3 regions of the Psychromonas sp. L1A2 genome follow, and region 1 is predicted to be linked to each of the others. Evidence: predicted binding sites of a transcription regulator. Region 1 holds the regulator's gene; each other region holds the start of a gene.
What was found. Region 1 encodes FliA, which starts transcription of late flagellar genes. Its sites were predicted from a motif close to CTAAAGNTNNNNNNNNNNNNGCCGATA; they were not measured.
Positions count from the first base shown of each region.

Region 2: GQR59_RS06935 (flagellar protein MotY) is a predicted target of FliA. The motif match lies at 5,981-6,007, and genes of this name have one in related genera.
Region 3: GQR59_RS04975 (VC2046/SO_2500 family protein) is a predicted target of FliA. The motif match lies at 3,149-3,175, and genes of this name have one in related genera.

Region 1 covers NZ_WUAG01000001.1:411,446-418,516, forward strand. Annotated here, with positions in the region: gene flhA (flagellar biosynthesis protein FlhA) at 1-185, shown strand, start outside; gene flhF (flagellar biosynthesis protein FlhF) at 198-1,652, shown strand; gene GQR59_RS01735 (MinD/ParA family protein) at 1,712-2,584, shown strand; gene GQR59_RS01740 (RNA polymerase sigma factor FliA) at 2,612-3,322, shown strand; gene cheY (chemotaxis response regulator CheY) at 3,469-3,852, shown strand; gene GQR59_RS01750 (protein phosphatase CheZ) at 3,868-4,629, shown strand; gene GQR59_RS01755 (chemotaxis protein CheA) at 4,642-6,966, shown strand; gene GQR59_RS01760 (protein-glutamate methylesterase/protein-glutamine glutaminase) at 6,977-7,071, shown strand, end outside.
Region 2 covers NZ_WUAG01000001.1:1,602,255-1,609,325, forward strand. Annotated here, with positions in the region: gene GQR59_RS06900 (LLM class flavin-dependent oxidoreductase) at 1-503, opposite strand, end outside; gene GQR59_RS06905 (siderophore-interacting protein) at 845-1,609, opposite strand; gene GQR59_RS06910 (MarR family winged helix-turn-helix transcriptional regulator) at 1,751-2,179, shown strand; gene GQR59_RS06915 (MarC family protein) at 2,315-2,941, shown strand; gene GQR59_RS06920 (phosphate-starvation-inducible protein PsiE) at 3,218-3,619, shown strand; gene GQR59_RS06925 (Rho-binding antiterminator) at 3,674-3,919, shown strand; gene GQR59_RS06930 (spermidine synthase) at 3,923-4,690, shown strand; gene GQR59_RS06935 (flagellar protein MotY) at 5,078-5,947, opposite strand; gene rnt (ribonuclease T) at 6,073-6,681, shown strand; gene GQR59_RS06945 (fibronectin type III domain-containing protein) at 6,942-7,071, shown strand, end outside.
Region 3 covers NZ_WUAG01000001.1:1,124,975-1,132,045, forward strand. Annotated here, with positions in the region: gene hmpA (NO-inducible flavohemoprotein) at 1-837, shown strand, start outside; gene GQR59_RS04965 (response regulator) at 1,007-2,641, opposite strand; tRNA gene GQR59_RS04970 (tRNA-Tyr) at 3,003-3,086, opposite strand; gene GQR59_RS04975 (VC2046/SO_2500 family protein) at 3,223-3,771, shown strand; gene GQR59_RS04980 (DUF3332 family protein) at 3,976-4,578, shown strand; gene purU (formyltetrahydrofolate deformylase) at 4,771-5,610, opposite strand; gene GQR59_RS04990 (YchJ family protein) at 5,639-6,103, opposite strand; gene asnB (asparagine synthase B) at 6,189-7,071, opposite strand, start outside.

The sequences.
Region 1 (7,071 bases):
CATTGATTGAAGCATCACAACAACAAGAGTTGCTAGGTCAGCCAGCAGTATTATTAACATCAGGTGTATTACGCGGTACCTTAGCTCGATTTGTTAAAAATACAATACCGAGTTTACACATACTGTCTTATCAAGAAATACCAGATGATAAACAGATTAAAATAATTAGCTCAATTGGGCAATAACGGTTGTAATGAATGAAAATTAAGCGATTTTTTGCAAAAGACATGCGTACAGCAATGGTTGAAGTTAAAGAGGTGTTAGGCCCAGATGCTGTAATCATGTCTAATAAAAAAGTAGTGGGTGGCATTGAGATTGTGGCGGCAGTTGATTATCAATCAAAACCAACGACTGAACCAAAATCAGATAAATCTGATGCACTGTCTCAGCTTAAGGAAGACAGTGTGCAGTTGTCTTCAAAAAGTACTGAAAAAACACCAAAAATAAAATTGCCTAATAGTATTCGCAGTAATCGTAAAGAAAGTGGTGAAGATTTCGCTAAATCATTGAATTCATTTTTTGGTAAAGTTAATGCTCACCAAAATAAAAAACCTACTTTAAAAAAACGTGAAGAATTGCCTGCTTTTTCATTTCAAGAGCAAGCTGAAAAGGGGCCAAAACCTTTTGCATCTTCACAACCTGCGACATTAGCTGAGCAGCAAAGCTGGAATAATGGTCCAGATCGTCGTACTTCAACATTAAAAAGTGCTTCACAAGCAAATCGTAATAGCGAAAATAAAGATATTGCTAAAATCAGTGAGGAAGTGGCCTCTTTACGTAAATTATTAGAGCATCAAGTTTCAGGCTTAATGTGGCAAGAAATGGAACGTAAAGAACCGGTTCGAGCAATGATTATTAAATGGCTAAACAGTGCTGGGTTTTCAGATGAAATTGCCGATAACTTAGCAAGTTATGTTCCTGAAGATGCCTCATCAAGTGAGGTGCAACATTACATACAAGCTTTATTACAAGATAAAATATCCATTGGTAATAATGAAATCCTACTAAAAGGTGGAGCAATAGCATTATTAGGGCCAACCGGAGTAGGCAAAACAACCACAATTGCTAAATTGGCTGCACAATTTGCTATTAAATATGGTCCCGAGCAAGTTGCTTTAATTACTACTGATACTTACCGCATAGGCGCGCATGAGCAATTAGCAACTTATGGAAAAATAATGGGTTGTGCTGTACGAGTTGCTAAGGATGCTGACGAATTATCACAAATCCTATATCAGTTCAGAGAAAAGCGATTAGTCTTAATTGATACCGCTGGTATGGGACAACGAGATGTTCGTCTTTCTGAGCAGTTAGAAACATTGATGAGCAGTAGTGGTGTCAATATTAGAAGTTATTTAGTTGTTCCTTCTACTGCGCAACGTAGAGTGGTTGAAGAAGCATTGCAGCATTTTAAACGTATTCGGTTATCGGGTTGTATTTTAACTAAAATCGATGAAAGCATTGGTTTAGGCGAAGTATTAAGTGTCACCATGAAACATGCATTGCCGATTAGTTATATTACGACAGGGCAACGTGTACCTGAAGATATTGAAATTGCTAAAGTAGAAAATTTAATCAGTAGTACTTTAGCAATGATGGACAGCCAAGAACAAGAAGATAAACATCAATGGTATAGCAGTACTGACGATTAATATCGATGTTATAGTACATACTATATTAGTTTAATTAATTCAAAAAATGAGTAAGTAAGATGATGGCAGATCAAGCAAGTGGTTTAAGAAAAATGACCAATCACCAAGTCAAAGTGATCGCAGTCACTGGCGGTAAAGGCGGTGTTGGTAAAACTAATGTTACCCTTAATATGGCTGTCTCGCTTGCTAAAATGGGTAAACGAGTGATGGTGCTTGATGCTGATTTAGGGCTTGCTAATGTAGATGTGTTATTAGGTATTCGTGTTATTAAAAATTTATCACATGTTTTATCTGGTGAGTGTACTTTGGATGAGGTTATCGTTCATGGTCCAGAGGGCGTTATGATCATTCCTGCCACATCAGGTACTCAATCAATGGTTGAATTAACCGACGTTGAGCATGCAGGTTTAATTCAAGCTTTTAGCTCATTACAAACTCCCATTGATATTTTATTAATTGATACCGCTGCTGGTATTTCAAATATGGTAGTCAGCTTCGCTCAAGCGGCACAGGACGTATTAATGGTGGTGTGTGATGAGCCTACATCAATTACTGATGCTTATGCCTTAATTAAAATACTTAGTAAACAAAATGGCGTTTATCGCTTTAAAATTGTCGCCAATATGGTGCGTAGTTTACGTGAAGGACAAGATCTATTTACAAAGTTAACACGTGTGACGGATCGTTTTTTAGACGTTTCTTTAGAGCTTGTCGCGTGTATTCCTTTTGATGGTAATGTTCGCCAAGCAGTGAGAAAACAAAAAACAGTAGTCGATGCGTTCCCAAAAACACCAGCCTCACTTGCCTTTAAAGCATTAGCTAACCGTGCTTGTGATTGGCCTATTCCACATCAACCTGGTGGCCATCTAGAGTTCTTTATTGAAAAGCTATTACTCAATGATAATGACGAAAGTATTAAAGAGCTTTTATAAGTGTTGATAAAGCGGGGAACTCTATAAGTGATTAAAGCGCAGGGATATCAAACTGATACATCAGAGCTGATAACACGGCACTTAGAACTAGTACATAAAATAGCTTATCATTTGATGGCTAGGTTACCTGCTAGTGTATTAGCAGATGATTTAGTGCAATCTGGCATGATTGGTTTATTAGAAGCGGCTCGTAATTTTGATGCTTCTAAAGGCGCTAGCTTTGAAACGTTTGCAGGTATTCGCATACGTGGTGCAATGTTAGATGAAATGCGCAAAGGTGATTGGGTTCCACGTTCGGTACATAAAAATAGTAGAACGATTGCTAGTGCAATTGATGCAGTCGAAAAACAAAGTGGAGAGGATGCAAAGGAGATTGATATTGCTAATTATCTTCAAATTTCACTTACTGAATATCAAAAAATGCTTCAAGACGTTAATTGCGGGAAACTTATCGCCTATGAAGACCTACCAAATCCAGATGATATGTTCGCGCAATCAAGTAAAACATTTGATAGTACTTTTGATGATGTTGCAGATAATCAGTTTACTCAGCAATTAGCACAATTAATTGAACAATTACCACAACGAGAAGCTTTAGTTTTATCACTTTATTACGACGAAGAGATGAATTTAAAGGAGATTGGTCTAATTTTAGAGGTGAGTGAATCACGTGTTAGTCAAATTCTTAGCCAAGCTATACATAGACTGAAATCTAAAATTAATTCTGATAGAATATAACCAATAAGGGGTAATTGTTTGTGGTGACTCACAATATTGCTAATAATCTATAAAATAACGTAAAAGAATAATGTCTTTTTTGCAGTTTTTACCTATATATAACAGAGATATAAAATAGGCCGACTTTTTTGCCTTAAGGGAATGTTTTGAATAAAAATATGAAAATATTAATTGTTGATGATTTCTCAACAATGAGAAGAATAATTAAGAACTTATTAAGGGATTTAGGCTTCACTAATACATTTGAAGCTGATGATGGCCATACTGCTTTGCCACTATTAAAAAATGGCGACTTCGAATTTGTGGTCACTGACTGGAATATGCCGATAATGGAAGGGATTGATCTATTAAAAGAGATACGAAAAGATCCTAAATTAAAGCATTTGCCAGTATTAATGGTAACAGCTGAAGCAAAACGAGAGCAGATCATTGAAGCTGCTCAAGCTGGAGTTAACGGTTATATTATTAAGCCTTTTACCGCCGGTACATTGAAAGAAAAATTAGACAAAATATTTGAGCGTTTAGCTTAATTTAAGGAGTACAGTATGGCTGATCAAGTTATGCCACACCTCTCACTTTCTCAAGCTAAAGCGCTAGTGGCTCATTTAGAAGCCGAGCAAATTAATGAAGCTAATAAGATTGTAGAGAGCGTTGATTTTTCTGTATCAAAGGAACATCTTCTCTTTGGCCAAGTCGGTGAATTAACACGTGAATTGCATGAGGCTTTATTAAGCTTTAATAATGATACACGTTTGATGGATCTCGCTGGTCATGATTTACCCGATGCTAAAAATCGCTTAAATTATGTTATTGAAATGACAGACAAAGCTGCTAACACAACAATGGATGCTGTTGACCATTGCCTGCCTATTGCCGATAAATTAATCCATGATTTAGATAACGTAATGCCAAGCTGGGAAAGCTTGATGACGCGTAATTTAGACGTTGGTGAATTTAAAGTATTGTGCCATTCCATTGATGAGTTTTTAACTTACTCAAAAGGCAGTTCGGTGCAGTTACGCGACAAATTAACTGAAATACTCATGGCTCAAGAGTTTCAAGATTTAACTGGGCAAATTATTAATAGAGTTATTTCTTTAGTGCAAGAGATTGAATCTAAACTAGTTGTGATACTGACTGTGTGTAGTAAACAAACCGAATTAGATGCTTCTGTTGGGCTGCAAAAAGAGAAAAAAGAACCACAAAGTACTGTTGCAGAAGGACCGATTATAGACGCAGAGTCCCGTTTAGATGTCGTTAATGGACAAGATGAAGTGGATGATTTGCTTTCGAGCTTAGGATTTTAAAGGGAACCTGGAATGACATTTGAAATAGATGATGAAATCTTGCAGGACTTCTTAGTCGAAGCGGGAGAAATTTTAGAATTATTATCCGAACAACTTGTAGAGTTAGAGAATAATCCTAATGATTCCGAATTACTAAATGCAATTTTTAGAGGCTTTCATACCGTTAAAGGCGGTGGAGGTTTTTTATCCCTAAATGAACTTGTTGAAACGTGTCATGGTGCAGAAAATGTATTTGATGGATTGCGTCAAGGGGCTCGTCTCGTTGACTCTGAACTTATGGATACCATTTTAGCAACATTAGATATTATTAATGAACAATTTTCAGCAGTTCAAAATGGTGAGCAAGGTGTAAAAGCACCTGATCATATTTTAGATGCATTACATAGGTTGAGTAAACCTGCGGTTATAGATGAACCTGTTACCGAGCAACTTCCTGAACCTATCATTGAACAACCTCCAGAGCCTGTTGTTGAACCACAAGCTAAAACTATTGATGATATAGATGCATTTGAGTTTGATGCGTTATTAGATGAGCTACATGCAAATTCAGATTCTCCTGCCAAACTTTCAGCTACTGAAAACGCTTCTACGGAAACAGAAAGTGATGAAATCACTGAAGATGAATTTGAATCGTTATTAGATGATTTACATGGTGCAGGAAAACATTCTGTGCCAGTAATGGAAAAAGAGACAGTTGCAGATAATGCAATCGCTAGTGATGAAATTAGTGAAGATGAATTTGAATCGCTATTAGATGACTTACATGGTGCTGGAAAGCATTCTTTATCTCCTGTGGGCGCAACGGCTGCTAGCAATGAAGTTGCTAGTGATGAAATAACTGATGACGAATTTGAAAGTTTGTTGGATGATCTTCATGGTAAAGGCATGCATAAGAATGACCTTTCTGAAGATAAAAAACCTTCAGATGATATTACAGATGACGAATTTGAATCATTACTAGATGAATTACACGGCGTCGGAAAAGTTAGTGCAAAAGCTGCTACAGACAAAGTACCGAATTCAGTTTCCTCAGTTAGTACTGCAGAAGTGAAAAGTAATCAACCTACAAAAACTGCGTCGTCTCAAGCTGAGCCTGTTAAACAACATGCGAATCCAGTACAAAAGGCTGCTACGACTGCACCAGCAAAAACGACACCTAATAAAGTAAATCAAGCGGAGCAAAGTGTCAGAGTTGACACGAGTACGCTTGATGAAATTATGAACATGGTCGGAGAGTTAGTTTTAGTACGTAATCGTTTAGTCAGTTTAGAGTCAACTTCAGAAAATGAAGAAATTTCTCGTGCAGTTGCTAATTTAGCGATTGTAACAAGCGACTTGCAAGGCTCTGTTATGAAAACTCGCATGCAGCCTATTAAGAAAGTTTTTGGTAAGTTTCCTCGTGTAGTCAGGGATTTAGCTCGTCAGCTTGGTAAAGATATTCGTTTAGAATTGGTCGGTGAAGAAACAGATTTAGATAAAAACCTAGTGGAGGCCTTAGCTGACCCATTAGTGCATTTAGTCCGTAATTCGGTAGATCATGGTATTGAAATGCCTGATATTCGAATGCAAGCTGGGAAAGAAACACAAGGGCGTGTTTTATTATCTGCAGCTCAAGAGGGAGACCATATTTTGTTAGTCATTGAAGATGATGGCGCAGGTATGGATGCAGAAAAATTAAAACAGATAGCGATCAATAAAGGCATCTTAGATCAAGATGGTGCAGATCGCATGACTGATACTGAAGCCTACTCATTAATTTTCGCTCCTGGTTTCTCAACTAAAGTTGAAATTTCTGATATATCTGGTCGTGGCGTTGGTATGGATGTTGTTAAAACTAGTATTACTAAGCTAAATGGTACCATCTCAATCGATTCTGCGATTGGTAAAGGAACTCGATTAGAAATTAAAGTACCGTTAACGTTAGCTATTTTACCGACTTTAATGATAGTTGTTGCTAAGCAAACATTTGCATTACCACTAACCAATGTTAATGAGATATTCCATTTTGACTTAGCTAAAACCAATATTGTTAATGGACAATTAACGGTGGTTATTCGTGACCATGCTATCCCATTATTTTATCTACGGGAGTGGCTAGCACCTAAATCGCCTTTATCTGATAAAGGTAAGGGTAAAGGGCACGTTGTTATTGTTCAGCTTGGTATGCAACAAGTCGGCTTTGTTGTTGATGGTTTACTTGGCCAAGAAGAAGTTGTTATTAAAGCATTAGATAAATTACTTTCTGGTACACCTGGAATGGCAGGTGCGACTATCACAAGTGATGGTGGCATTGCTTTAATTTTAGATTTACCAAGCTTATTAAAACATTACGCATAAAGGAAAGTAGATGACGATTAAAGTCTTAGTGGTTGATGATTCGAATTTTTTTCGTCGTCGAGTTAGTGAAATAATCAATGCATCACCTTACTTAGAGGTAATTGC
Region 2 (7,071 bases), 1.2 Mb from region 1:
AATAACCAAATAGGTACATTGGTATCTTCACCTGGAATGGCTCGAATTCGGCTGTTACTGTTATATGGACCTAATAATTTTTGCAATTCACTGACTTCATTTGGAAAGTTGTCTGCTCGTCGCATGTCACTGTTTAAAGCTTGGCTTGTTATTGAGTCACTACCTGGCGCTCTTCCAAGTCCTAAATCGATTCTGCCTGGATATAAACTTTCAAGTGTTCCAAATTGCTCTGCTACCACTAATGTAGAATGGTTTGGTAGCATGATACCGCCTGAACCTACTCGAATACGCTCAGTCTTTCCTGCAATATGACCTACTAATATCGATGTCGCTGAACATATAATGCCTGGCATGTTGTGATGCTCTGCTAGCCAAAAACGGTTAAAGCCAAGTTGATCTGCTTTTTGCGCATATTGAACCGTTTTATTAAGTGTTTCTGATACGCTTGCCCCTTTTACCATAGGCGCAAGATCTAATAATGAAAAAGGAATGTTTGATAACAAAATAGTACCTCTCAGAAAATGTCAGTAGGTTTAATGTACCTAAACATACTGTATATGATCAGAGATGGGGTGAGGCTGACGTTAATTCAAGGTGAAGAGACTCTGTTATACCAATCACACTAATTAATTGATCTATTTTAGTTGTTAAAATAACTTATTTCTTCGTTGTAAATTTCGTAAAGGGAACAGCCTATTAAAGAATTAACCTCTTTTAGTTAATTCTCCGATAGACGATTAACGAAGTTAATCTTCGAAAGGCCGCAATTTACGCCTTAAACTAAGTCATTTTTCCTGCGCAAAACTTAGATCATTTAATTAATGTAATCGGTATTAGATTAAATCTATGAGTTTTGATTCTTCTGTTGCTGACGTTGTTCTTTATAGCGTTCCGAATTAACACCTTTTTTCCAATAACCTGAGGCCACAATATTATAACGGGGTATCGCGTATTTTTGGTCAAACATTTTTTTAAGTTGGCTGACTAATCCTGCTTCTAATGCCATAAAAATAGTCGGCAATGATGTTGTTATGCTTAGGTTGCTTAATGCCATCTCCATTGCTTGATTTGGCGTATTAGTGATAACCCAGTTCACTGGTCGTGTTGTCTCTAAATCAATAATATCTTGTTTAGAAGGGACATGGATAAAAGCATCAATTTTAGCTGCACTAGGAAGTTGTTGTAAGTAACTTTTAATCGCATTAACTGAGGTTAAGTCACCTAGTAATAGGTAATGTGATTGACTAAAATCATCCATTTTCTTAGGGCCTGGTCCTGCGATAGCTAAACTATCTCCTTTCTGGGTTTCTTGTGCCCAATCAGTCGCTGGTCCTTGGTGCATATTAATCACAAAGTCTAATGTAAGAGCGCCTGTTTCGCTATCAACGTCTCTAATTGTGTAAGAACGCATGACTGCCGTTTTAGGATCTAGATTAAGGCTCGATTGTCCTTTTTTGGGTAACAATACTTTGACATAGTTGCCTATGTAATTAGGCATGGATATATCAGAAAATTCTTTAAACTCATCTGAACCAATGATAATACGCTGTAAATGAGGTGTTATTTGTTGTGTGCTCAATACTTTGGCTTGTCGAATTTGTCTACTCATCTTTATCTCACTGCGATTAATGTAAACAACTATTAAAAGTTGTTAGACCATCACACTATTAATGTTTGCACTAATACCATTTGGTTGATAAAATCAACTATATCAATTTGATTGATATTGTCAACTACTTTAAGGCTCGTCATGAATACAGTTAAACCTATCGCCAATACACTTTTTACATTAATGCAAAACTATCGTGTCACTATCCGTAAAGCGATTAATGCTAATGAGCTAGGATTAAATGCTATGCATGTGCGTTGCTTGCATATTATTGCAGATAATAAAAGCTGTACTGCAAATGACATTGTTAATCAAACTCAACGAGATAAAGCGCAAATTGCTCGCCTAGTTAAAGAACTTATTAGCCTGGAGTTAATTAATAAACGTGGTTGCGAAGAGGATAAGCGCAGCTATATTTTGTCATTTACCGTGCAAGGGGATGAACTTTTCAATAAATTATTAAGCGCTGAGCAGCAAGTTAATGAGTTAATGTGCCAAAATTTAACCCCTCAACAGATTCAAGCGTTTTCAAATGTAGCTTCAATCATGAGTGAAAATATGCAAACCTAGGTTTTTATCGTTTTTTATAAAATTTTATGCAGTTATCTTTACTGCATTACAGGATATTCAATTTCTTATTAACCATCTTTTCTCTTGTGATAGCGTTTAATCGAAAATTGATTTTTTACTTTTTAAAGAGGTTATATGAATGATTTGTATACGCAGTTGATAACTGTTTTTATGGGTTTTTTCGCTATAATGAATCCCATTGCTAATACGGCGGCATTTGTTGGATTGGTAGGGCATAAGTGTCACACAGAGAAAATACGCATCGCTGCAAGAGCGTTGATTATTACCTTTGGTATTATTTTACTCTTCTCTATTCTCGGAAAAGTGATTTTCCATTTATTTGGAATCACGCTGCCAGCATTGAGGATCGCTGGTGGTATTTTAGTCTTTTTAATTGGTTATCAAATGCTTAACGGGTCTGGTTCTAAATTACACTCTCCTGAAAATAACGATGACTCTGATATTGCAGTTTCCCCCTTGGCTGTACCTCTTTTAGCAGGGCCTGGCACCATTGCAACAGCGATGAATTACTCTGCTTCAGGTGGAACAACTGGGTTAATTATTACCATTTCAGTATTTGCTTTTTTGTGCTTAATTACCTTTTTATGTTTTATTTTTAGTTCAAAAATTTTAGGCATAATAGGAGAAGGAACACTCAGTATTATTACTCGTTTAATGGGATTAATTTTAACTGTCATAGGCGTTCAAATGATAATTGAAGGGATTATTGGTGCGTTCAATATTTCAGGCTTGGCTTCGTAATATTCGTTACTTTAACGATTACTTTAATTATTAACTTATTGATTATGCGTTTAAATTTGATATTGTGATCTTAGCTTTTAATTATTTTAGTTTTGCTCGCAAGGTTTAAATTAGGTTGTGTAACCAAGCTATGAAATTAAATAACAAAACTACATCGAAAAACTATATTGTTGAACAATGTGATTTTTACTTAAGAATAAGAATAAGAATAAGAATAAAAAGCTGGCGATCAATCAGTTTTTTATATAGAAGTTATATTTGTATAAAGGAAATACAATGTTGAAAATAAAAAAAGCGGGCTATAAGGCATTGTCTTTGGTTGAGCATACTGCGTTATTTACTATTGCTTTACTCACTGTTATCGCCATGGCAAATGAAGTCTGGATAGTGTTTAAAAACTGGGAAGTTACTTTAGCTGACTTATTATTGCTCTTTATCTATTTAGAAGTTTTTGCAATGGTCGGGTTGTACTTAAAATCAGGGCGCTTACCCGTTAGGATGCCACTCTATATTGCAGTTGTTGCATTAGCTCGTTATATGATTTTAGATATGAAAAATCTAGATACTTGGAGAATGTTAGGGTTATCTGCTTCAATTTTGATTATTGTTATAGCTATTTTAGTTATTCGTTATGGCCATATTAAATATCCTTATGGTAATTCGGATAAAGAGATCTGAATAATCTTTATCATTATTTAATGAAATAGATCATGCCAATTAAAGGAAAATGTAATGATAAGTTGCCATCAATATGATTATATTGAAATTGTATGTTTGTACCATTATCCAGTGATATTAACCTTAAAATCGGGGCAGATCGTCAAAGGAATTGCTTTAGATACGGCGCGTAACGATTCTCGGCAAGAGTGTATAAAATTAGATGTAAAAGGAATAAATGTTGATATTGTATTAATTGAGATCGCGTTGCTAAGTGTTGATGTCGAAAATCCACATATCACGCAAGTTTCTTTTACTTAATTTATGAATGTCGAACAATTATTTACTAATAACAACACTTTATTATTTCAACAAGAAATTGGTGGTTGTCTATTAGAGGTGAAAGAAACAGAGCACTATAGGTGGTTTGAATATAATGGACATTCAATCCAATCTTTAATGTCAAAAGTTAATCCAAAGCAAGTAATAATGCCTGTTTCTCAATCATTATTACTTTTTTTGTTATTGGATAATCAACACAAAAAAATACTTAATTTAGGGTTGGGGGGAGCATCGTTAGAGCGTGCTTTAGTTTCTATACCTAATTTACATATCACTTCTATCGAAGCCTCTCAGCCTATTATTGACATGGCTAAACGTTATTTTTACTTGCCTGGCAAGGTTGATGTGATTTGCCAACAGGCTGAACAGTTTGTTGAAAGTATTAAAGCTAAATATGATGTTGTTTTGTGTGATTTATTTATAGGTGAAAAAAGTCCTGATTTTTTATTTACTGAGTACTTTTATAAACAGTTATGTGAAATAACAACTGAAAAAGCAGTGTTATCTCTAAATATAAAAGCGCAAAATAACCAACAATTATTGAAAATGTTACTTATCATTAAAAAGCACTTTATCAACATCGCCATTATTGAGTTTGATAATTATAGTAATATTGTGATTCTATGTAGCCATGAAATGATACCTAAGCAATCCGTGTTACAACAACGCTTAGCCAATTTCACTCAGATAGGGTTATCAGGCTTGGAAAAAACAATCGATAAAATGACTTATATTCCAATCAATCAGTAAGGTTATACACGACCAAATCATCAAGAAAAGAGTAGATCCTATTAACACTATTGCTAAGTTATTTACTCTCATCGATTATGGCAAACACATTGTACGGCTTTAATTAACTTAGATATCTTCTTTTTCAATTGAAATAATTACACGTCTATTTTCTTGCCTACCTAGAATATTTCTATTATCTGCAACATGATGTTTTTCACCAAAACCAGACACTTTAATGTTGTCATTAGTGTACAACCTTAATTAACTTAGATATCTTCTTTTTCAATTGAAATAATTACACGTCTATTTTCTTGCCTACCTAGAATATTTCTATTATCTGCAACATGATGTTTTTCACAAAACCAGACACTTTAATGTTGTCATTAGTGTACAACCTTAATTAACTTAGATATCTTCTTTTTCAATTGAAATAATTACACGTCTATTTTCTTGCCTACCTAGAATATTTCTATTATCTGCAACATGATGTTTTTCACCAAAACCAGATACTTTAATGTTGTCATTGCTGAACCCCAACTCAGATAAGTACGCTTTAACTGAGTTGGCTCTTTCTTCAGATAATACTTGGTTTGTATTAACCCCTCCGTAACCATCTGAATAACCTGATACTAAAATTACATTGATAGATTTATCATGTTTTATGTAATCACCGATCATTTTTAAACGTTTTTTGGAAAATTGAGTTAATAAAGATCCATCTTTTTTATAACGTAAAATACTATATGAGATATCATCGAAATTATAAGGCAATAACTGTGAAATACAGTTATTAAAATCATCGTAGCTTTTATTAAAGTTAATTGATGATAAACCGACAGTGACCATTTGTTTATTGTTGTACCAATCATGGAAATAAAAGGTAGGTACTTGACCACTTTCTAGTTCATTGAGCATTCTCCAAGCACTTTGCTTAGTGACATATCCATCAAATTGCTGGTGAAAAGTGACAGTATCTATTAATTCAGGAGCTGAACCTGGATGCCATGCAGGAGGAACTGATTTTAATTGAACTACTTCCGTTGTTGGCATCGCTCGTTTGCTTTCTAACCTAAAATCTAGATTAATTTTTTTACTCGCTTTAGCTATAAAATTTGCTTGGCCATATCGAGGAATAGGGTGCTCGAGCGTGCATTGTATTGGAGAAGAACTACTTAAATACCAATTAGAGTTGTCCATTCCTGCATGATACTGCTTATTGGCAGAAGTCGCTGGCATTGTGGTTACTATGAATATTAAAGGTAGTATTTTTTTCATAATGGCTCGATATTTTTTAATCACTGTTGTTTATATCGACAAGTAAGTAAATATCTTTAGTAAAATTATGAGGTTTTTCGTGCTTCTGGCATAATATTCGAACTTTATTTTAACAGTGAGATGAAATGGATAACAAATTAGTAGATCGTTTTCGAGGTTTTTACCCGGTTATCATTGATATTGAAACTTCAGGCTTGGATCCTCAAGTCCATGCTATTTTAGAAATCGCGGCTATCTTTCCTGAAATGGATGAGCAAGGATACTTAAGAAGCGTAGATAAGATACATTTTCATGTGATGCCTTTTGAAGGGGCAGAATTAGATCCTAAAGCACTTAGTTTTACTGGTATTGATCCCTTTAACCCTCTACGTAATGCAATTGATGAACGTGAAGCATTAACAGAAATCTTTAAGAAAGTACGTAAATACCAAAAGCACAATGATTGTAATCGTGCAATATTAGTTGCTCATAATGCATCGTTTGATCAAGGTTTTATTAATAAGGCAACTGAGCGTTGTAATTTAAAGCGAGTGCCATTTCATCCTTTTGCATCTTTTGATACAGCAAGTATGGCCGCTTTAACATTAGGTCAAACAGTTTTGGCTAAAGCCTGTGAAAAAGCCGGGGTAGCGTATGATAATAAAGAAGCTCATTCTGCTTTATACGATACAGAAGTAACCGCTGAATTGTTTTATTACATGGTAAATCGTTATAAAGCATTTGGTGGGTGGTAGAAAAGTCAAAAAAATACAGTAAAAACAATACCTAAAGTCGCAGTATTTTCATATATTCGTGGCTTTTTTTTTATTATAATAATTTATGTTTTAGTGATATATTTTTCCTCCGTTAATTTCCATTCCTCAAATATTTTATAGATGAATTTTAAAGTGAATCTTTTGCTACTAAGGTAGTCTATAACGTTGAATTTTTTAACTGACTATTTTTGTTGTTTGTTGAAAATAGATGAAATCGGTTAAAAAGGACCTAGTAGAAAATGATAAAAAGTAAGTGTTATAAATTGATTATGCTGTTAGCGTTTATTCCTTTAATTGGATGTAATAGCGGAAGCACAGATTCACTGCAAAGTAGTGAAGTTTACAATGATTCTACAACTGAAAGTACCT
Region 3 (7,071 bases), 710 kb from region 1:
TGGGCAAGCGGGTATGGTGTATTAGCTAATGTATTCATTGAAAGAGAAAAACAGCTATACCAAGAGAGCGCAGAAAAAGAGGGCGGTTGGTCAGAAACACGTGAATTTACTGTAGTGAAAAAACGCCAAGAAACGCCATTAATCACATCATTCTATTTACAGCCTAGCGACCAAGGTAAAGTATCTACCTACCAAGCAGGGCAATATATTGCATTACATTTACATCCTGAAGGCGCACCGAATCATCAAATTCGTCAATACAGTTTATCTGGTGCGTTTGATCAAAGCGGCTATCGTATTTCAGTTAAAAAAGAACAGAATGAACAGGGTGATGGGTTAATTTCTAACTATTTACATGAGAAGCTTGAACAAGGCGGCACGGTACAAGTTTCTAACCCTTATGGTGAGTTCGTATTGCAGGAAACACTACGCCCAGTGGTATTGATTAGTGGTGGTGTAGGTATCACGCCAATGCAAGCCATGTTAGAAACATTAGCAACTCAGACTCCATCTCGAGAAACCCATTTTGTACACGGTACATTGAATGAATTACATCACGCATTTATGCATAAATTAGATGAATTAGCGGATGCTGGAAAAGTACAGGCTCATATTTTTTATCAAGATAAAGAGGCGTCATCCCAACAAGATAAAACCCACCAAGGTATTATCAATATTGATGCTATTAAAGGCGAATTGCCATTAACAGAAGCTGAGTTTTATCTTTGTGGTCCATTAGCGATGATGAAAGCGGTATATAAACAATTAAAAGCACTACAGGTTAATGATGATCAAATATTTTATGAAGTATTCGGTCCTTCTAAAACATTAGCTTAACTCTCTTTGAGGGATATTTTAATACCAAAGTCACTTATTAATTGATTCTGTATGTACGCTTCTACGTCTAACATGGATTAGTTAATAAAGTGACTCGTTATAAAGGTATGTCTTAAATGTCGCCTCAAGTGACTGAATTTGATTGGATATAAAAGGTAGTGCGAAAAGCTTACGCTACCCCTTTAATCTTTTTGAGTTCATGACGTAATGCATTTAATCGTTCCGCATGCATTTCTGGTAGGTGAGTATTGTTCAATAAGGCGATACTGTTTTGGAATTGAGTTATTAACTCATCTTTATTTGCTGGGTTTTCTTGTAGCATATGAATAAAGACTTGGGCACGATTTAAGATTGCTCCTGAATTAAGAGGCTCTAATATTAATGCTCTTTCAAAACTATCCAACGCTTCTTGGTATCGTTTCGCAGTAAAAAACTCAATGCCAGCTTTATTGTAACCTTTAAAGTTTTCAATACGTTGTGTTAATAGATCACCTGTGTGTTTTTTAATATTTATGGCTGTTGTCGGGTCAATAATATGTCGTTGTTCAAGTTCTTCTAAGAGTGGTTCCGCCTCATCAAACTCACCGATATCTAATAATGATAATGAGCTTTCCATTAAAAAAGTGGTATCAAAATCTACAACAGCTTGATGTGTGTTCTTTAATGTATTGAAGATACGACGTTTAGCTTTAAGTGGTTCATTTAGCGCTAAATGAACATTAGCCTGATATATTTCATCAAAACCATTAAAATTAAAGTCTTTGTTCTTTCCTTCTTCGAAACGACTTTGATAAAGCGCTGAAGACACTTTTTTTAATATATGTTTTCGCTCTCCTATATCTTTCTCTTGTTTTGCTAAATTAATAATACTGCGTAAGTAGTTAGCAAGGTGGCAAGGATCAGGATAAAAAGAACTACGACTTAAATGCAAAATAGAGTAATAGCTATTGAGCATGACAATATACTCTTCCATTTCATTTGCTAATAAAGCCACTTCTTGATGACGCTCAATACTATGATGTGTGGTATTGGCTGCTTGAGTTAATATATTTAAGGCGTTGTTTAATTGCCCATCATTTTTATATGAGCGGGCTAACCATCGGTAAGCTTCCATTTGTAATGGAGCGTCTTCAATCAAACGCGTTAATACCTCAATTGATTTTTTGTATTCCTTCTGAAGAAAATAGGATCTTCCTAAACTAATACAAGGGCGTACTAATGGCCTTAATTCAATTAAGGGTTTTAAGATTTTATCTGCGCTTTGGAAATCCTCTATTTGAATATAAATTTCAGCAAGTAAGTTTTTACATAGATTTCTATATTCAGGTGCTTGGTCAATTTTTTGTTTGCAAAGTGAGATAGCCAATTCGTAATGCTTATCTGAAATGGCTTTGTAAATTGCATGTAACATAACTTTACGATGTGTTGCTGCCGTTAACCGGGTGCTTAATTGTACGGGGGAGAAAGGTTTCATCAGGTAATCATCAGGTGATTTCTCGATTGCCGTTAATACCATTCTTTTATTGCTATCACCTGTAATAATAAAGCACAGCGCATGGTCTGGTATTAGATTATTTTTCTTTAAGTAATCTAATAACTGCACACCATTTTTACCTGATCCTAGATTGTAATCTAACAGGTAAATATCGAATTTAACCACTTTAGTTATTTTTACTGCTTGGTCTATTGTGTCGGCAAACGTGATATTTTTTGCGCCTTGATTGGTCAACATGGCTTTAAGCATTACATGAAATGCTTTTTGATCATCTACTATTAAGATTTTTTTATCATGATAATGAAACATAGTGAGTACCGACCAAGTTAAAACAATTTAAGTTAAACAAATTAATTTTATAGATTAAATAATTCGATTCTTATAAACCAGCAGAAAAAGCATTACTATCGCTACCATTAAGTTTATTTGAGAGATCATCTGTTGGAAAGGCGTACATAAAATAATGATTTAATAACAAAAGTAAGTTATGAAAAATGTTTAATAAGATTGTAGAGTATTTTTTGATTAAATGATTTTTTAAAAGTCACAAAAAAAGCAAGTTTTATTTATGTCAGTTATCTTTGCAGTGTAAATAATAAATTGGAGTATTAATTGATGTATTAAAGAAGGTATTTGAAACTTGATGGCCTCAAGCTAATTTAAAATGAAATGGTGGAGGGAGGTGGATTCGAACCACCGAAGCTTTCGCGACAGATTTACAATCTGTTCCCTTTGGCCACTCGGGAACCCCTCCGTTATTTCGAGGTGCATAATATCAGAAAATGATCGCTTGTGAAGATTAAAATTGAAAAAACATTAAATAAAATCAGGTTGTTGCCGATAAAGATAATACTTTATTAAACAATAAGCGTAGGGACGTCTCTTTTAGTATGAATATTGAGCAACTTGATCAACAGATAATTATTAACGAATGGCAACTAGGGCAACAGCTAAATACTGCTGTTCATAGTGGCACTCGTGAAAAATTTAATTTGTTATTAAGTTTCCTGTCCGATGATGCTCGAGATTTTGCACAATTTGAAATAAAGTCAGAAATTGATTTAGTTGCAAAAAAAGATAACTTACGTACTTATTTTGAATTGCCAGAAAAACAACCTTTAGTGAATGAAGGGCCATCAGAAAAACTGTTAGCTGAGTTGAATGATGATTTACAGCAAAAAAAATTAACCGATATTCGCTTTAAACAGTTAATAACCAATGAAGCATTATTATCAAAGCAACAAGGTGCTAAGTTCCCAGAAGAATTGTTAGATAATTTACCATTACTCAAGAAGCAACGCATGAACGCGGCTTATCAATCAAATTCATTGACTGAAGAACGTGATAATAAAAAGCCAATAGGGATAGATGCAAGTTTATTAGATGAATACAAAAATATGGATTTAATGAACCGACCTCTACAAGTTCATTATAAGTAATATATATTCCTTCATGTTTAACCTCTTATATTTCTCTTCTTTATTGCTCTTTTTCTCATTTCTTAATGTCATATAACGTATATTTTGAGGCCGCTAAAGTGGACTTTGAACTTCACTTGTAACAAGCTGTCAGACCATCAGATATAAAAAGTTAGTTTTTGTAAGGTTGTTTTTGTTTCAATATATCAAGGTAGGAAAGAGTTTATGATGAATAAAATGTCTAAAGTAGCGGTTAAAAAAGTCGCGATGGTTGCTACAGTCGCTTCATTAACGACTGCTTTATCGGCTTGTGTCGGTAGTAACGCTGTGACAGACAAAGTGATGCAATTTAACCTAGAAGTGGTAGATAATCGATATGCGCGTGGTGGCGTTAATATATTACTATTCCCTGTTTATGCATTAACACTTGCCGTTGATGTTGTTGTTTTTAATTCTCTTGAGTTTTGGACTGGGAAAAATCCTTTAAACGGTAGTCCGCATATTTTTGATTCTGAAGTGAAAACGCAATATCAAATCAATGATGACTTAGATCCCTCATTAAGAAAGGCACCTTTAAAGCCGTTATCTAATAAATCTGAAAGCAAAGCATCTAATACTGAAAAATCTGTTTATTCTGTGGAAGTTAATCCTGTTAATAAAAATACTATCGATTACGATATTGTTTATACAAACGGTGAAAAAGCGGTATTACGTGGCGAAAAAGTCGGTGAGCTTGTTAATTTCTCATTAAATGGTGAGCATGTAACAACGGCTTCAATTGATGATTTACAAGCTTATATGACACCTGAACAGAAAACTAAATCTTAGTCGATCAGCGATGAGACTAATTATAAGAGACTAATTAAGAGCTGCTTATCTTATAAAGAAACAGATAATAAAAAGCCTTAACTATCAAATAGGTAGTTAAGGCTTTTTTGTGTTGGTTTAAAAATAGCTTTTAAAAGTGACTAAAAAGCGATTTAAAAGCGATTTAAAAGTTATTTAAAAACTATTTAAAAACTATTTAAAAACAACAGTACGGTTAGCGTAAACAAACACTTTATCGTCTAGCACTTGTTGTAAAGCACGACTTAATACTGATTTTTCAACATCTCTGCCTGCTTTTGCTAATTCTTCAGCACTATAAGCGTGGTCAATATGAGCGACATCTTGCGTAATAATAGGGCCTTCATCTAAATCATTATTAACAAAGTGAGCTGTTGCTCCAATAATTTTTACGCCTCGATCGAAGGCTTGCTGATAAGGTTTTGCGCCTATAAAAGCAGGTAAAAATGAATGGTGGATATTAATTAATCTATTTGAATAAGCCTCAACAAATTTTGGCGTTAAAATACGCATGTATTTAGCTAAAATAACGTAATCTGGTGTGTAAGGCGCAATGGTTTCTAATACTTTATCTTCATGCTCTTCACGTGTTAAACCTTCATGGCTTACTGTGTGATAAGGGATATTAAATTTAGTGACTAAGTCTTCTAATGCATCGTAATTGCCGATAACTGCTGCAATTTCTACATCAATGCCGCCATAAGTGCTCTTCATTAGGATATCACCAAGACAGTGTGCTTCTTTAGTGACTAAAATTACAATACGTTTACGTGTCGTTGAATTAATAAGAGCGCGAGAAGAACCTGTTGGTAAATTTAAATCTAAATCAGCCAATAAAGTGTGATCATTAAAAATACCTTCAATTTCTGTACGCATGAAAAATCGATTATATTGATGATCAACAAATTCATTATTTTTAACGATATTTAATTGGTGTTTTTGACAGATATTAGTAATTTGTGCAATCAACCCTTTTGCATCAGGGCAATTTGTTAATAGTGTTTTCTTTTCCATTATTATCTCTATTGATTCGATTCTACTGTTAAGCACAGCATTTTTTATATTTCTTTCCACTGCCGCAAGGGCAAGTATCATTGCGCTGTATCTTACCTGATTTTTGGCCAGGATAAAAAGTCCCATCGCAATAAAGCCATTGATCATGCTCTTTCACAAAGTTAGAAAGCTCGTGATGGCAATGAAGTTGATCTTCAAATAAATACCAGGCTTTGAATTCCACAGTACCTTTATCTAATCCATCATTAGAATGAACAATCTCTAAGTTTTTCCAATCTAATGATTTCTCTGAGAGTTGCTCAATAGTTAAATTGTCACGAAAGCTGGGATGGTAAGTAGAAAATAAGTATTCACCTAATTGCAGACAAAAAGCACTGAATCGAGAACGCATTAATTGTTCGCAAGTGTCTGTTTTTTGTTGTAATTGATGAAAAGGCTGACAACATTGTTGGTATGTTTGACCACTTTTACATAAACACTGGTTTGTATTCATTTTCTTTCTTCCATCAAAATCTATAAAAAAAGGGCATAAAAAAAGCGCTCAGAGAGCGCTTTTTAATATCAGTTAATAATGATACTTATTTTTGCGCGTAAGCATCGTTATGAATGCCAGCAGCACGACCCGATGGGTCAGCATTGTTTTGGAAACTTGCGTCCCATGCTAATGCTTCAACTGTTGAACAAGCAACAGATTTACCATGTGGTACACATTCTGCTGCACTATCAAGTGGGAAGTGACCTTCAAAAATACTACGGTAGAAGTAAGCTTCTTTTGTATCCGGTGTATTGATTGGGAACTTGAATTCCGCACTCTCAAGTTGTAGATCGGTTACTTGTGTTTCAATATGCGCTTTCAGCGTATCAATCCAGTTGTAACCAACACCATCAGAGAATTGTTCTTTTTGACGCCATAAAACTTCTGGTAACAATTGACCATCAAACGCTTCACGTAAGATATTTTTCTCAATTTTGCCATCTTTGATCATTTTAAGTTCAGGGTTAGTACGCATTGCTACGTCTAAGAACTCTTTATCTAAGAATGGTACACGAGCTTCGATACCCCAAGCTGCCATTGATTTGTTAGCACGTAAACAGTCAAACATATGTAGTTTGCTTAGTTTACGGTTTAACTCTTCATGGAACTCTTTAGCATTTGGCGCTTTATGGAAGTATAGGTAGCCACCGAATATTTCATCAGCACCTTCACCTGATAGTACCATTTTGATACCCATCGCTTTAATCTTACGTGCCATTAAGTACATTGGCGTAGACGCACGAATAGTCGTCACATCGTAAGTTTCTAAGTGATAGATAACTTCTTTAAGTGCATCAATACCGTTTTGTACAGTAAAGATAATAGGGTGGTGAACGGTACCTAATTCATCAGCTACTTTTTGTGCAGCAGCTAAGTCTGGTGAACCTTCAAGGCCAACAGAGAATGAATGTAGTTGTGGCCACCAA